Bdellovibrio bacteriovorus: one gene and its partner. Each later gene encodes a partner of the first gene's protein in a complex. Links are inferred from orthologs where the notes say so. Each region holds a gene or a part of one and is shown on either strand. Other genes may lie near its edges.

What was found. The genes of interacting proteins can lie anywhere in the genome.
Region 2: the proteins of metK (region 1) and groL are in contact, whole or in part, in a cryo-EM structure (PDB 8P4O), measured with the Escherichia coli proteins. The link is inferred for Bdellovibrio bacteriovorus from one-to-one orthologs.

Annotation. Positions count from the first base shown.
Region 1 is NZ_CP020946.1:2,974,114-2,978,157, reverse strand. Bases 812-3,706 are described here. They hold metK (methionine adenosyltransferase), read left to right. Parts: upstream 812-1,651; coding sequence 1,652-2,761; downstream 2,762-3,706. Other genes in these bases: lepA (translation elongation factor 4), read left to right, coding at 2,835-3,706; B9G79_RS14270 (hypothetical protein), read left to right, coding at 867-1,472. In the rest of the region: B9G79_RS14280 (hypothetical protein), read left to right, coding at 1-344; hpf (ribosome hibernation-promoting factor, HPF/YfiA family), read left to right, coding at 439-789; more of lepA, read left to right, coding at 3,707-4,044. UniProt on the Escherichia coli protein: Catalyzes the formation of S-adenosylmethionine (AdoMet) from methionine and ATP.
Region 2 is NZ_CP020946.1:3,706,783-3,710,887, forward strand. What follows is about bases 322-3,277. They hold groL (chaperonin GroEL), read right to left. Parts: upstream 2,642-3,277; coding sequence 1,001-2,641; downstream 322-1,000. Other genes in these bases: B9G79_RS17760 (hypothetical protein), read left to right, coding at 322-897; groES (co-chaperone GroES), read right to left, coding at 2,674-2,970; B9G79_RS17775 (hypothetical protein), read right to left, coding at 3,144-3,277. Also shown: more of B9G79_RS17760, read left to right, coding at 1-321; more of B9G79_RS17775, read right to left, coding at 3,278-3,650; B9G79_RS17780 (hypothetical protein), read right to left, coding at 3,845-4,105.

The DNA of each region.
Region 1 (4,044 bases):
AGGGCTATTTTGAAGCCGGCAACTATGAGGGCGCGCTGGAGACCTCCCGCAAGATTCCTTCCCATGTACCCAAGTATTCCGACATCCGGGAGCTGCGCCGCAAGTCTGAAGATGCGCTGCGCGAGTATAAACGCAAAATTGAAAGTGGTGAGGCCGAGCCGAAAACGGTGGACCGCCTGCCCGCAGCCCTTCGGGATTCCTATTTCGACGCAAAGCTCGAATTCAGCCGCGGTCAGTGCAAAGAGGCTTTTGCCGCCATGAGCCCTGTTGCCAAATATCTGAATAATAAGCAGGACGATGAAATTTTTAAGGCCTGTCTATTAACCCAAAGAAAAACCAAATGAGTCTCAAAATAGGGCTCATCTTTAGTCCGGCTGGACCGATAAGAAGTCCAGGTAAGAAATCAAAGGCCTTGAAAGGGGCCGAGAAGGAGAAAACATGAAACTCAACTACACCTTTAAGCATCTGGATCACTCCGATTCCCTGGAAAAGTACACCGAAGAAAGAATGTCCGAGGTGGGACGTTTCCTGCTTAAAGAAGGTTACGGCAACGTGTATTTCAGTAAGGTTAAAAATGAATTCTGTGTTGAGATCTCTGTGAACACTCGCGAGAAGTATTTTAAGGCCACGGCATATGGCCCGGATATTTATGGTGCGGTGGACGCATGTGCCGAAAAAATGGAGAAACAGTTCCTTAAGACAAACAAACAATATAAAGACCACAAAAAACCGGAACTTACGAAAGGCGCACGTCAAGACACGTTTGCACGCTGGAAGAAGGCGGCGTGATTTAGGTGCAAATTTTCTGATCCGCGATTATACTAAGGAGGTGGAATTATCCACCTCTTGTATTTTTGGAATGTTACTTGGAACAGGAAGAACAGATTCTTTGGGGGACCACCCTCTTTTCCCTGGATGTAAAAGAAGACAAACATGTTCGTCATTATAAATGGCGCCTGCTGGTTCTGATCACCCTTTTGACCGGTCTGCTGATGTGGACCTACAGCTTCATCTCTTTATTTTTCGTGGAAAATCCGACCTTGGCTCAAATCGGTTTTGCCTGTTCAATCATGCATGCCTTTTCTCCGCTGATTTACCGCTGGAGCCGTTCGATGTCCCTGGCAGCCTATTCCATGGTGACCTCGGGGATGATCTTTCAGTTTTCATTTTCCTATTTCACCGGGGGCTTTTTCTCTCCGACGCTGATCTGGTTTGCGGTGCTGCCGCTGATCGTGGGTTTGTTGACCAGCCGGGCACATGCAATCCTGTGGACCTTCCTGTCGGTTGGGGCCTATCTGCTGATGTTCCTGCTTCAAAGCAAGGGGCTGGTGCCGGAATCCTCTATCAGTGAGCTGGGGCGGACTCTGGCTCAGTTCATGATTGGCCTGGGGCTGATTGGCCTGGTTGGAGGCTTTACAGTGTTTTTCCTGGAGCTTGCCTATTTTTACCACCACAAACCCAAGGACTCTTGACCCCTCCGGGTGCTTTTGATAGTTTGGCCGCTCGCTAAATTCCAGCTCAATTCTGACTGTTTTTTAGGATGGTCCCGGTGGGGGCCGAGCTCATTAACACCATTCCCTAATGAGGAACGAACGCAGTGAAAAACTACCTGTTTACGAGTGAATCTGTTTCCGAAGGTCACCCCGACAAAATGGCCGATCAAATCTCTGACGGTATTCTGGATGCCATCCTGGCACAGGATCCGAAGGGCCGTGTTGCCTGTGAAACCCTGCTGACGACCGGCTTGGTGGTTGTTGGTGGCGAGATCACAACTTCTGCAAAAGTTAATTTCTCTGAAGTAGCCCGTGAAGTTGTAAAACGCATTGGTTACGATCACTCTGACAAGGGCTTCGACTACAAAACTTGCGGCGTGATGATTGCCGTGGGCCAGCAGTCCCCTGATATCGCCGTGGGCGTTAAAGAAACTCTTTCCGACGATCAGGGCGCGGGCGACCAGGGTCTGATGTTCGGTTATGCAGTCAATGAAACTCCAGAGCTGATGCCTTTGAGCATCGCAATGTCTCACAAACTGGTGAAAGACCTTGCCGCTCTTCGCAAAGCCAATAAAGTGGACTGGTTGCGCCCGGATGCCAAATCCCAAGTGACAGTTCAGTACGAAAACGGCATCGCAAAACGCATTGATGCGGTGGTTATCTCCACTCAGCACGCAGACAGCGTTTCCAATGCTACGATCAAAGAATTCATCACGGAAGAACTGATCAAAAAATCCATCCCGGGCAACTGGATCGATGCAAAAACCAAATTCTTCATCAATCCAACGGGCCGTTTCGTAACGGGTGGTCCAATGGGTGACGCGGGTTTGACCGGCCGTAAAATCATCGTGGACACTTACGGTGGTCACGGTGCTCACGGTGGTGGCGCGTTCTCTGGTAAAGATCCTTCCAAAGTGGATCGCTCTGCTGCTTACGCATCACGTCATATCGCTAAGAACATCGTGGGTGCGGGCCTTGCGGAACGCTGCCTGGTTCAGGTGGCTTACGCGATCGGTGTGGCTGAGCCTGTCAGCATCACCGTAAATGACTATGGCACTAGCAAAGTAGGCCCTGAAGTGCTTGAAAAAGCAGTTCGCCAGGTCTTCGATTTGCGCCCAGCTCGCATTACGAAGGATTTGGACCTGCTAAGACCGATTTACAGCCAGACAGCGGCTTACGGCCACTTTGGTCGTAACGAAGAGTCCTTCACTTGGGAGCGCCTGAACAAGGTCGACCAACTGAAAGACGCTGTAAAGACTTTGGCTTAAATTTTAATAAAACCTTAATCATTGCGCCGAGTTGTCACTAGCAACTCGGCGCTTCTTATTTATACTACCGCCCATGGATCCTAAATACATACGCAATTTCTCTATCATCGCTCACATCGACCACGGCAAATCTACTTTGGCTGACGGTCTTCTTTCTGCCACCGGCTCTTTGTCGGATCGTGAGAAAAAGGATCAGTTCCTGGACAACATGGAACTTGAGCGCGAACGCGGCATCACCATCAAAGCCCAAACCGTCTGTCTGGATTTCAAATCCAAAGACGGCAACATGTATCAGATCAACTTGATCGATACACCGGGGCACGTGGACTTCTCTTACGAAGTGTCCCGTTCTTTGGCTGCTTGTGAAGGTGCGATCCTGGTGGTCGACGCCGCTCAAGGGGTGGAAGCACAAACTCTGGCGAACGTTTATCTGGCGCTGGAAAATAATCTTGAGATCATTCCTGTTCTGAACAAGATCGATCTTCCTTCCGCAGATCCGGAAGGTGTTGCGAAGCAGATCGAAGACACTGTGGGCCTGGACTGCACAGGGATCATTCATGCTTCCGCGAAAGAAAAAATCGGTATCACCGACATTCTTGAAGCGATCGTTGAAAAAGTTCCGCCACCAAAGGCGGATCGCAGCCTGACGCCAAGAGCTCTGATTTTCGACTCTTGGTTTGATGCTTATCAGGGCGTTGTCGTCCTGGTTCGTATGGTCGATGGCGTGATCAAAAAAGGCGACAAGATCAAGTTCATGGCGACAGACCGTGACTATGAAGTCCTGCGTATGGGGAAATACAAACCATTCCCGGCAATGCAGGAAGTGCTTGAAGCGGGTGAAGTGGGCTTTATCGTCTGCGGCATCAAAGACATCCGTGACGTGCAGGTGGGTGACACCGTAACGGCAGCAAAACATCCGGCGACAGAGCCTCTGGCCGGCTTCCAGCGTATCAAGCCGATGGTATTTGCCGGTATCTTCCCGGTTGTGGCTTCTGAATACGAAAACCTGAAGGACGCTTTGGACAAACTTTGTCTGAATGACTCGTCTTTGACGTTTGAGGTGGAAAAATCCGCGGCGCTTGGTTTCGGATACCGTTGCGGTTTCCTGGGGCTGTTGCACATGGAAATCGTTCAAGAGCGTCTTGAGCGTGAATTCAATCTGGATCTGATCACCACGGCGCCGACGGTTGTATACCGTATTACCAAAACGGACGGCACCGAAATGATGCTGGAAAATCCATCCGGCATGCCAGTGGACACCCAGATCGCCAAATTTGAAGAGC
Region 2 (4,105 bases), 730 kb from region 1 along the record:
AAAGTGGAACCGTTCATGAGCTTTGGTTACGTCGAAATGGAAAAAGATCCGGGCGTGATCACCGTCGGCTCCAAAGTGATGCCGGATGAGTTTGTAAAATACTCAACCCCGGTCACCACACCTTCCGGAAAAGTCCTGCAAGATATCAGCACCCGCCCGGACAAGGACGTGGCGTTTGGCGAAGAGCCCACCGAATGGCTGCCGACAATGCCTCCGCAGTTCGGTAAGGTGGAATTGATGGCGGGCTTTGGCAACTACACCCAAAACACCAGCCTGACGACACCAGAGTCGGTGAGTGGCAGCAACAACTTCGCTCCGAACATTTTGGTGCGTGGTGAGCTGTGGCTGAATCCGGAATGGTACATGGGCGTTCACCTGCGCCAGTCTGTGTTTTCGATTGATAACAACCAGGCCGGAAGCTCCCCTTCGTCTTTGAACATGTCTGTGGGGCAATACGGCGTGAATGCGGGCTACAACTTCCTGCTGACCAATGACTTCTTTGGACCGAAGCTTCAAATCGGTGCGGGTTACATGACCACAAAGTTCACTGTGGATGGCAGCACGCCCACCACCTTCACCAGCATGGACTATAGCGGCTTCTTAATCAGCCTGGCCGGTCAGTTCCCCCTGTCTGAGGAAATCCCGGTGGATATCGGCGGACGCTTTGATTTCTATATGAATCCCGGCATGAGCGAATCCCAGGACAGCGGTTCAGGATCTGACAGCAAGATCAATTCCTTCAGCTTCTTTATGGATTATAAAATGAAAACGCGCTTTAAGATCCGCGGCGAGCTGATGATTGAAAACTACAGCACGGATTTCTCAGGAGCCACCCGCGCCACCAGCACCAGTCACAAGATGACGACGTTGTTCGGTGGGGTTCAGTACCTGTTCTAAAAAAAAGCCTGGGTTTAGAGCCCAGGCTTTTTTGTTTTTAGCAGTAACCCGCCTTCGCTGATAGCTTCGGCGGGTGCAATCGATTAGCCGTAGGCTAATCTGATTACATCATGCCACCCATGCCGCCCATACCGTCGTGGCCAGGCATTGCAGGAGCTGCAGATTCTTTCTTAGGTGCTTCAGCGATCATAGTCTCTGTAGTCAGCATCAAAGAAGAAACGGAAGCTGCGTTAGTCAAAGCGCAACGAACAACTTTAACTGGATCGATAACACCGTCTTTGATCAGATCAGTGTATTCGTCAGAGTAAGCATTGAAGCCCCAAGTTGTGGACTTGTTCTGAAGGATACGATCCAAAACGATCGCGCCATCCAAACCAGCGTTAGCCGCGATTTGACGGATTGGCTCTTCGCAAGCACGTTTGATGATCGTCGCACCGAATTGCTCTTCTTCAGAGAATTTGGATTTGTCGATTTTAGTGGAAGCACGAAGCAAAGCAGTACCACCGCCAGCAACGATACCTTCTTCAACCGCAGCGCGAGTCGCGTTCAAAGCGTCTTCTACGCGGTGTTTTTTCTCTTTCATCTCAACTTCAGAAGGAGCACCAACGTGGATAACTGCAACACCGCCAGCCAATTTAGCCAGACGCTCTTTCAGTTTTTCTTTGTCATAGTCAGAAGAAGTTTCTTCGATCTGAGCTTTGATCTGACCAACACGGCCATTGATGTCGTTCTTTTTGCCAGCGCCATCGATGATTGTTGTGTTGTCTTTGTCTACAACGATGCGTTTTGCAACACCAAGGTCAGCAACAGTCGCCGCCTCAAGTTTCAAACCAACGTCTTCAGAGATCACTTTCGCGCCAGTCAGGATCGCGATGTCTTCAAGCATTGCTTTACGACGGTCACCGAAGCCTGGAGCTTTAACTGCAGCGATGTGCAGAGTGCCGCGCAATTTATTAACAACCAAAGTTGCCAATGCTTCGCCTTCAACATCTTCCGCGATGATCAACAATTGACGGCCTTGTTTTGCAACGCCTTCAAGGATACCGATCATGTCTTTCATGGAAGAGATTTTTTTGTCGTAAACAAGAACGTAGGCGTTCTCAAGAACTGCTTCCATTCTTTCTGCGTTGGTTACGAAGTATGGAGAAAGGTAACCACGGTCGAATTGCATACCTTCAACTACAGTCACTTCAGTTTTTGCAGTTTTGGATTCTTCGATAGTGATAACGCCTTCACGGCCTACTTTATCCATAGCGTCTGCCAACATCTGACCGATTTCTTTGTCATTGTTTGCAGAGATAGCACCAACTTGAGCTACTTCGTTGGAACCTTTTACCGGTTTGGACATCGCTTTCAATTCGTCGATAACGATAGCTACTGCTTTGTCGATACCACGTTTGATGGACATTGGGTTGTGGCCCGCGGAAACAAGTTTCGCGCCTTCACGGTAGATAGCTTGAGCCAACACTGTTGCAGTTGTTGTACCGTCACCAGCTTCGTCATTGGTTTTGGAAGCAACTTCCTTAACCATCTGAGCGCCCATGTTTTCGAATTTGTTTTCAAGTTCGATTTCTTTCGCAACAGTCACACCGTCTTTAGTGATCAGTGGGGAACCGAAAGATTTGTCGATAACAACGTTGCGGCCTTTAGGGCCCAAAGTTACTTTTACTGCGTTCGCCAGAGTGTTCACACCTTTAAGGATGTGTGTACGAGCGTCTTCTGAGAATGTGATTACTTTACTCATGATTTTCTCCGTTTACTTATTGATAAAAAGAATTAGTTGAATACGCCCAGGATGTCTTCTTCGCGCATCATCAGGTATTCTGCGCCATCCAGTTTCAATTCAGTTCCTGCGTATTTTCCGAAAAGAACTTTATCGCCAACTTTAACTTCCAATGGAAGGATCTTGCCATCTTCAGTTACGCGGCCTTTACCGCCTTTACCAGTCGCGATGATTTCGCCTTTTTGTGGTTTTTCTTTTGCAGTGTCAGGAATGAAAAGACCGCCAGCGGTTTTTTCTTCTTCCGCCATTCTGCGAACTAGAATTCTGTCATGAAGTGGGCGAACGCCAATTTCGTTCTTAGCCATTGTGAGCCTCCGTTTAAAACTCGTTTTTATAGAATTTCTATACGGAAGCTAATATGAATCGGCTGTGGAAAGAGTCAAGGTCGGGCGCCCAATTTTCCTGAATGAAACGCTTTGGCGCGCCGAATAAAGATTAAGACTTATTTAGAATTTTCGAGGGCTTATTTAACGCCGTCTTTTCCGAAGTTATTCGCACTGGCCGGAAGGTCCGAAGAATGCGCCCCGAACACAGAGTTCGCATAGGCCGTCATCAGCTCCGCCACCTCTTCCGGGGACAGTTTGCCGGCCACTTCGTTGAAGGCGGTCTTTTTATCCTGAACCTTCGTAAGATAACCCACGAAATAGTCCGTCACGGAAAGGTCTTTAGCGACCTCAAGGTCATAGATTTCCTCACGAAGTTCGCGTTCCAGCTTTTCCACAGAGATATCCTGAGAAGCCACCGCCTCCAAACCCGCGCGGTGAGCCATGTTGGGGTCCGTTCCGCCCGCAGCCAGGCGGATGCCTTTGCGGGCATCGATCTGGGACTTCAAAGTTGTGACTTTGACCTGAGCCTGTTGAACTCTTTCGGTTTTCCACTCCCGATAGCTCTTTACTTCGGCGCCCGCTTTCATAGTGAAAGTCGTCAGGCTCCAAAAGGCGATAAGGGGCAGATATTTAATAAGGCGCATGAGTCCTCCAGCAGACGTCCGATAATTCCAAGTCCCCATAATACAAAGGCTATGCCCGGCGAAAGATGGCTCATTTGCAATATAAACGATTTGGACCCCGAAATGAGGCCCTTTTGGGTCACTTTGAGACAAAATAGGCTTTACAGGAAATTGATACAAAGACGGGGCCGGAAAGGGCCCCGGAGGCTGGCGACCTATAACGGCTTGCTGAGTTTGATCAGGTCCTTGTGCAAAGTCTGCGCTTTCTTGTCGATGGACTTGGAAAAGTTCGGCGTCGTCAGTTTGAAAACCAACACCGCCATCATGAAGGCGGATTTGTCTTTATAGTTTTGCGCCAGCTCGCGTTTTGCCTTCAGCAATTCTTCGTCTTTTTGCAAAGTCTGAATCAGCTCCGTTGCTTTTGCATCTTTCAAAAGATCCTTCACCGATTTCACACCCTGATCGCGCAGCTTTAG